Regions from separate parts of the Ottowia oryzae genome, predicted to be linked through region 1. Evidence: predicted binding sites of a transcription regulator. Region 1 holds the regulator's gene; the other holds the start of a gene.

Region 1 (3,999 bases):
CACGCGCAGTGCACCGCGCGTGGGCTACACTCCCCGCGTGCGCAACTGGCGATAGGCACCCTGCTGTAGCGGGTGCTGACGTGGACCCTGGCAGCTGCCTGCCAATTACCACTGGGAAGCGCGCCGCGTTCGGCAGACACCTCTTGGTGCACCGAAGCGCGTTTGAGCCGTTCGCCTGGGCAACCCCTTTCGTCGCGCCGATGCGCGTGGCGGATACGGGGAACACCTTGCCAAACCCACTGCCATGTTCAATCGCACCACCCAACCGCTTTCCGCCGTCGACGCCGATGTCTTTGCTGCCATCCAGAAGGAAAACCAGCGCCAGGAAGACCACATCGAGCTGATCGCCAGCGAAAACTACACCTCGCCCGCCGTATTGGCCGCCCAGGGCAGCCAGCTGACCAACAAGTACGCCGAGGGCTACCCCGGCCGCCGCTACTACGGTGGTTGCGAGTACGTGGACATCGTCGAGCAGCTGGCCATCGACCGCGTCAAGCAGCTCTTCGGCGCCGAAGCCGCCAACGTGCAGCCGCACTGCGGGGCCAGCGCCAACATCGCCGCCTTCATGGCCTTCCTGAAGCCCGGCGACCGCATCATGGGCATGAGCCTGGCCGAAGGCGGCCACCTGACGCACGGCATGCCGCTGAACATGTCGGGCAAGTGGTTCGACGTGGTCAGCTACGGCCTGGACGCCAAGGAAGCCATCGACTACGAAGCGATGGAGAAAAAGGCGCACGAAACCAAGCCCAAGCTGATCATTGCCGGCGCCAGCGCCTACAGCCTTGAAATCGACTTCGCCCGCTTCGCCAAGGTGGCCAAGGACGTGGGCGCCATCTTCATGGTGGACATGGCGCACTACGCCGGCCTGATCGCCGGCGGTGAGTACCCCAACCCCGTGCCATACGCCGACGTGGTCACCAGCACCACGCACAAGAGCCTGCGCGGCCCGCGCGCCGGCTTCATCCTGATGAAGGCCGAGCACGAAAAGGCCATCAACAGCGCCGTGTTCCCCGGCCTGCAAGGTGGCCCGCTGATGCACGTCATCGCCGCCAAGGCCGTCGCCTTCAAGGAAGCGCTGGCACCAGAGTTCAAGCAGTACGCCAAGCAGGTCAAGGCCAACGCCAAGGTGGTGGCCGACACCCTGACCGAGCGCGGCCTGCGCATCGTCAGCGGCGGCACGCAAAGCCACGTGATGCTGGTCGACCTGCGCCCCAAGGGCATCACCGGCAAGGAAGCCGAAGCCGTGCTGGGCAGCGCCCACATGACGATCAACAAGAACGCCATCCCCAACGACCCGGAAAAGCCGATGGTGACCAGCGGCATCCGCGTGGGCACGCCCGCCATGACCACGCGCGGCTTCAAGGAAGACCAGGCGCGCGCCACCGCCCACCTGATCGCCGACGTGCTGGACAACCCGAAAGACGAAGCCAACCTGGCCGCCGTGCGCGCCAAGGTGGCCGAGCTGACGAAACAGTTCCCGGTCTACGGCGGCTAATTCGCTGACACGGCGCACTTCGTTGTGACCGACCGCGGCGCCGCTCTGCCACAGACGGCGCCGTTTTTACGTTGTGGTTCTGCTGCTATATTGATAGCTTCTGGCGCAGGCCACACCAGCGCTAGAGCCCGATTCTCCGTATAAATTCCCAAGCCCGATGCATTGCCCTTTCTGCGCCCACACCGAAACCCAAGTGGTCGACACCCGCGTGGCCGACGACGGGGGTTTTGTGCGTCGGCGGCGCCAGTGCGGGCACTGCGCCAAGCGCTTCACCACGTATGAGCGGCCCGACGTCAGCTTTCCCAGCATCGTCAAGAAGGACGGCCGGCGCGTGGCGTTTGAGCGCGCCAAGCTGCAGGGATCGCTGGACTTGGCGCTGCGCAAGCGCCCAGTGAGCACCGAACAGATCGACAGCGCCATCGAGCGCATCGAAGAAAAGCTGCTGGCCACCGGCGCGCGCGAAGTGGCCTCGGCCCGCCTGGGCGAGCTGGTCATGCGCGAGCTGAAAAAACTCGACAAAGTGGCTTACGTGCGCTTTGCCAGCGTGTACCGCAGCTTTGAGGACATCGACGAGTTTCGCGCGCTGGTCGACGAGGTGCGGCGCTGAATGCCAACGCGCGGGCCAAAGCCAGCGCTGGTGGGGGCGCTGGCCGCCGCCATCGCCTTGCACGCCTTGCTGTGGCTGTCGCTCAGCCGTTACGTGGTCGTGCGGCCGCCTGCGCGCTCTCAACCTGCGGCGTGGCACGTCAACTTTCGCACCGCCGCGCCGCCGCAGCTTGCGCCCGCGCCCGCACCGCTACCGACGGAATCACCCGCGCCGGACGCACCCGCGGCGCCCGCAGCGGCGCCTGAAATCACCGCGCCCGAGCCAGCCGACACGCCGCCGCCAGCGCCGCGCCCTCGCCCGGCGCCCACGCCGCAGCCGCCACCCCAGCCCGCTCAGCCACCGGAGCCAGCGCCACCCGACCTGCCTGCGTCCGCCGCGCTGCCCGATTCCGCCCGCAGCGCCAGTAACCAAGGCGGCTGGCTGGACGCCACGCAAGCCGACCAGGCGCCCGTGCCCATCGACAACGATTGGCACCTGGCCGAGATGCCGTGGCCGCAGGCGCACCCGCGCATCACCGTGCAGCTGTGGATTTCATCGCAAGGGGTGATCGAGCGCTATGAAATCCAGGGCGACGCCGGCACAGACCGCGCCGTGCAGGCCCTTATCGCGCCCATTCTGGACACCCCCATGCGCCCCGCCCGCATCGGCCGCGCGCCAGTGCCCAGCACCATGCTCATCGAATTGTGGAAGGGCGACGGCGCGGTGCCGAACTTCGTGGCGCCGCTGGTCGCGCCGACACGGCCATGACCCTGCCGTGCGCGCGGCCGCTGGCCGCCCTGCCACACTCGGGCCGCTTGGCGCCGCGCGGCCCACGCATGGGCGCAGCGCCCGCCCGCCACCCCTGACCTTGTCGCCGCCATGGAACTGTTACCCCTGCTCGTCCTCGTCTTCATCGTCTTCGCCGTCTTCAGGGCGCGCGAGCAGGCACGCCGCATCGCCTTGCTGGGCAGCGTGCTGGGCCAGTACCGGATCGAGCAGCTGATGGAAAACCTGACGGAAGGCTACCTGCGCTGGGTGGGCGAGGCCGACCCCGACCGCCGCACGCAGATCTGGGGCACGCTGCAAGACACCGAGCAGGCGCTGGCGTCGCAGTTTGGCCGCTTTGCCGCCGACTTTGCCAAGGTGCCGGCGCCGCTGGCGCAGTTCGGCAAACTGCCCTTCGCCATTCCCTGGGCGCAGCAACTGCTGCCGCGCGACCGGCTGATCGACGCGCGCCGCCTTTTTGAGCTGCACGCCCGCGCCATCCAGACGCTGGCGGTCAACGCAGACGGTCTGGCGCCGAAAGACAAAGCCTTCACCATGACGGCCGAGCTGTACCTGATGCAGCACAGCTGCCACTGGTTTTGCCGCTCGCGCCCGGTGGCGTCAGCCAGGCTGCTGGCGCGCCACCACAGCAGTTATGAACAGGTGCTGGCAGCGGTGTCGCCGTCCACGCGGCGCGCCTACGAGGCGCTGGTGCGCTGAAAGCGCGAAAGTAAACCGCACCGCAGCAAGCGCGCGGCGCTGGCAGCCAGGGCGAAGCTGGCCGTGACGCACACGCGGCAAATCGGCGGAGCGGCGCGCAACGCTCGAAAGCATCCGCCGATGAGCGAGTGACTCAGCGCGGCACGTGCGCCGCGACCCACTGCACGATCTGCGCAGGGTTCGTCATGGCGCCGGGCTGGCGCGCCACTTCCTTGCCGCCCACAAACAGCGCCAGCGTGGGGATGCTGCGGATATTGAAGCGCGTGCCCAGCGCGGGGGCGGCTTCGGTGTTGACCTTGGCCACGCGCACGCGCGGCTCCAGCTCGGCGGCGGCTTTTTCGTAGGCGGGCGCCATCATGCGGCAGGGCCCGCACCAGGGCGCCCAGAAGTCGACCAGCACGGGAATCTGGTTGCGCGCAATGTGCTTGTCGAA
Region 2 (3,999 bases), 880 kb from region 1:
GACCGAGCCCAGGTTGCAGACCGCGGTTTCGGTGTCGCTGGTGTTCAGCGTGATTTCGGTGCACAGGTTGGACGAATGCACCACGCCGACGTGCTGCTGCGGGCTGCGCACGTTGCAGGCGTCCTTGAAGGTGATCCAGGGGTGGCCCGTCTCGAACAGCATCGACAGCATCTTGCGCCACAGGTCGATGGCCGGCAGGGTCTTGCTGGGCTGGATCTCGCCGCGCGCGGCGCGCTCTTCGTACGCGACATAGGCGCGCTCGAAATCAGCGCCAAAGCGGTCGTGCAGGTCGGGCACGTCGGAGGGCGAGAACAGCGTCCAGCTGCCCTTTTCCATCACCCGGCGCATGAACAGGTCGGGGATCCAGTTGGCCGTGTTCATGTCGTGCGTGCGGCGGCGGTCATCGCCCGTGTTCTTGCGCAGCTCCAGGAATTCTTCAATGTCCAGGTGCCAGGTTTCCAGGTAGGTGCACACCGCGCCCTTGCGCTTGCCGCCCTGGTTCACGGCCACGGCCGTGTCGTTGACCACCTTCAGGAACGGCACCACGCCCTGCGATTCGCCGTTGGTGCCTTTGATGTGGCTGCCCAGGGCGCGCACGCGCGTCCAGTCGTTGCCCAGGCCGCCGGCAAATTTGGACAGTAGCGCGTTCTCTTTGATGGATTCATAGATGCCGTCCAGGTCGTCCGGCACCGTGGTCAGGTAGCAGCTCGACAGCTGCGAACGCAGCGTGCCGCTGTTGAACAGCGTGGGCGTGCTGCTCATGAAGTCGAAGCTGGACAGCACTTCATAGAACTCGATCGCGCGCGCCTCGCGGTCGATCTCGTTCAGCGCCAGGCCCATGGCCACGCGCATGAAGAAAGACTGCGGCATCTCGATGCGGCTTTTCTTCACGTGCAGGAAGTAGCGGTCGTACAGCGTCTGCAGGCCCAGGTAGTCGAACTGCAGGTCGCGCTCGGGCTTGAGTGCCGCGCCCAGGCGCGCCAGGTCGTACTGCTGCAGGCGCTCGTCCAGCAGCTCGTTTTGCACGCCGGTGCGGATGCATTGGGCGAAATGCTCGGGGTAGCGCTCGCCCAGCTGCGACAGGCTCAAGGTTTCGCCCAGCACTTCCTTGGCGATGGTGTGCAGCAGCAGGCGCGCGGTGACGTAGGTGTAGTCCGGGTCTTTCTCGATCAGGGTGCGGGCGGCCAGGATGGCGGCCTTGTACACCTCGTCCACGGGCACGCCGTCGTACAGGTTGCGCAGGGTTTCATCCAGGATGGGCGCGCTGCTGACGTCGGTGCCCAGGTTGGCACAGGCTTGGTCAAAAAGTGCCTTCAGCGCAGGCAGGTCCAGCGCCACGCGCTCACCTTTTTCTAGCACGTGCAGCACCGTGGCGGGCGCGGCAGCGCTGGCGGTGGCGGCTTGCTGCGCACGCTCTTGCGCGCGGCGCTCGCGGTACAGGACGTAGGCGCGCGCCACCTCGTGGTGGCCGCCGCGCATCAGGCCGAGTTCGACCTGGTCCTGCACGTCTTCGATGTGGAAGGTGCCGCCACCCGGGCGCGAGCGCATCAGCGCGCGCACGACGTTCTGCGTCAGCTCATCGACCACCTCGCGCACGCTGGCCGACGCTGCGCCCTGCGTGCCATGCACGGCCAGGAAGGCCTTCATCATGGCGACGGCGATCTTGGCGGGCTCGAACACCACCACGGCACCGTTGCGCCGCATGATCTGGTACTGCGCCAGCGCGCCGCTGGGCGCGGCCGACACGGCATCTTTCAGCGTGGGCGGTGCGGTGCGGGCGGTGGTGGGGGCAGGCGTGGCGGCACGTGCTGTTGGCATGAGATCCTCGATTCAAGTTGTTGTCGGATAAAGGATTGCGGCGCGCGAGGGCGCAATCCGGTGTAAAGCGACTCCCCGTGGGGGAGTGGGTTGAAGCACTACATCTAGTGTGTGGGTGGAGTTTAAGCCACTACCAGTAGTAGATGGCGTGCTTTTGGCCGATCGTGTGAAATTTCTGATGGAGCGCAAACTTGCCGCGCGGCGTCTGGTGCGCGCCAGGCCTTGCTGGGCCTGCGTGTGCGCGCGCGGCCGACCGTGGGCGAGGTGGCTGTCTATCCGACAGGCGGTAGGCCAACCGTGGCTCAGATTCCACGGTGGCGGCAAGGGTTATGCCGAAAGACTTGACCGGCGCCGCGTGCCGGCTTTACCCGATGGCGCGCGAACAGCGGCGCAGCTCGGGGCCGTGCGGCGGCGCTAGCGCTGGTCGATGGTCTGCACCAGCAGATCGACGTAGCTGTCTTCGCCCTGGGTGATGCGGATGCGCACTGGCAGGTACTGCAGGCTGGGCGCGAACCAGATCTCCGCCACGATGGAGCCGCGCGGCTTGGCCAGCTGCCGCGGCCTCAAATGAACGGCCTGCACGGCGCCCAGGGTGGGCAGCTGCAGGGTTTCCTCGCCCAGGATGTCGTAAGTCCACTCGTCCACGCCGCCGGGCCGTGCCAGCCAGAAGTTGACCTGCCCGCCCGGGCGCAGTGGCACTTGCCCGGTGGCAAAGCGGTGCCCCAGCTCGACGAACTGGCTGGCCGCGTCCTGCACCGCGTTGGGGCGCGGCACGCGGTTGCCGTTGTTCAGCCGCACGTCTTCGCCAATGCGCACGCCGCGCCGGCGCTGGCGCACCTGCTCTTCGTACACCTCGGGTTGCAGGCCTTGTTCGGTGATCGCCCCCTGGCTGGTGAAGCGTGAAGACAGCAGGATGCCCAGATCCATCTGCACGACCGCCTGGTAGCGCGTGCCTTCGCGTTGCCACAGCACCTGGGCGCTGCCGTGCAGCTCACCCCGGTAGTTGCCGCTGAGCTGGTAGCTGAGCCGCGTGTCGCCCGGCCAGGTCTGCACGAAGGCCGGCACGGCGCCGCTGGCCGCCACGGCGGGCGCCGATGCCGTGGGCTCTGGCGCCGAGGTCGCCGCCACGCTGGGCGCGGACGCTGCCGCGCTGGCTGCTTGCGCCGGGGCTGAGGCGGCTGCCTGCTGGGCGGCGGCGATCTGGGCGGCTGCGTCGGGCGAGTCGCTGCCGCGGGTGGCGGAATCTGCGGGCGCGGTGGCGTCGGGCGCGCCCGCCTGGGCGGTGCCGGTGCCAGTGTCGGTGACGGTGGGGGCCTGGTCTTCAGCGGCGGCGCTGGCGGCGCGGGCTGGTTTGGGTGCCGGCTTCGGGTGATTATTTGCTTTGTTTTTAATAGCTGCTGGCGCAGGCAGGATGTGCGCTGAAGGCCGATTTGGTGCTGAATTGGCGGCGACCTGCGTAGCCACCGCGTCGGGCGTTGGCGCAGGCGCTTTGGCCTGCAGGGTGCGGGTGTACATCGGCTGCGCCAATTCGCGCAGCAGGCTGGGCGGCTGCAGCAACACCGACACCCAGCCCAGCACCGCCGCGTGCGCCAGCAGCGCGATGCCGAGTGCCGCCAGCAAGGCGCGGCGCACGGCGGGCCGCGACGGAGGGGTCAGCGTGCGGGCCATCCCTGAGTATCGGCGCCCGCCGGCCTGACCAGCCGCCAGGTGGTGGCGCCGGTGGGCAGCTCCAGCGGCAGGCGCAGCAGGCGTTTGTCGCGCGCCACCAGCGCCAGCACGCGGCGCGCCCGGCCGGCGTACAAGGGCAGGTCTTCCAGGCGCGTGAGGCGCCAGCCGGCGGCGGTCTGCGTGGCCTGACTGGTGCTGGCAGCGGCTGCGCGGCGTCCTTGGCGGGCCTCGGTCACGGGCTCGACCCCCAGCCATTCGTCGCCCGCGGCCATGCCGGCAGCGGCGGCGGCGCCGCCATCCAGCACCACTTTCAGCGTGACGGTGCCGCCGCTTTCGGTCACGCGCAGCCCCAGCGTCTGCGCCACCTGCGACGGCTCTTGCAGCACTTGCACGCCCTGGGCTTCCAGCAAGTCTTTCAGCGGCAGATCTTCGGTGCCGTGCACCCAGGCGGTCAGCTCGGTGGCGAAGCTGCGGCCGGCCTGATCGGTCAGCACCGCGGCGACGTCGGCCTCG

What was found. The regulator NrdR, encoded in region 1, represses ribonucleotide reductase genes. The targets are predictions, from matches to a motif close to CACNANATNTNGTG.
Region 2: C6570_RS06755 (ribonucleoside-diphosphate reductase subunit alpha) is a predicted target of NrdR. The motif match lies at 1,915-1,928, and genes of this name have one in related genera.

The regions. Positions count from the first base shown of each region.
Region 1 covers NZ_CP027666.1:2,313,381-2,317,379, reverse strand. Annotated here, with positions in the region: gene glyA (serine hydroxymethyltransferase) at 245-1,495, shown strand; gene nrdR (transcriptional regulator NrdR) at 1,653-2,102, shown strand; gene C6570_RS10760 (hypothetical protein) at 2,103-2,849, shown strand; gene C6570_RS10755 (hypothetical protein) at 2,961-3,566, shown strand; gene trxC (thioredoxin TrxC) at 3,700-3,999, opposite strand, start outside.
Region 2 covers NZ_CP027666.1:1,433,833-1,437,831, forward strand. Annotated here, with positions in the region: gene C6570_RS06755 (ribonucleoside-diphosphate reductase subunit alpha) at 1-1,818, opposite strand, end outside; gene C6570_RS06760 (DUF3108 domain-containing protein) at 2,233-3,486, opposite strand; gene C6570_RS06765 (M61 family metallopeptidase) at 3,471-3,999, opposite strand, start outside.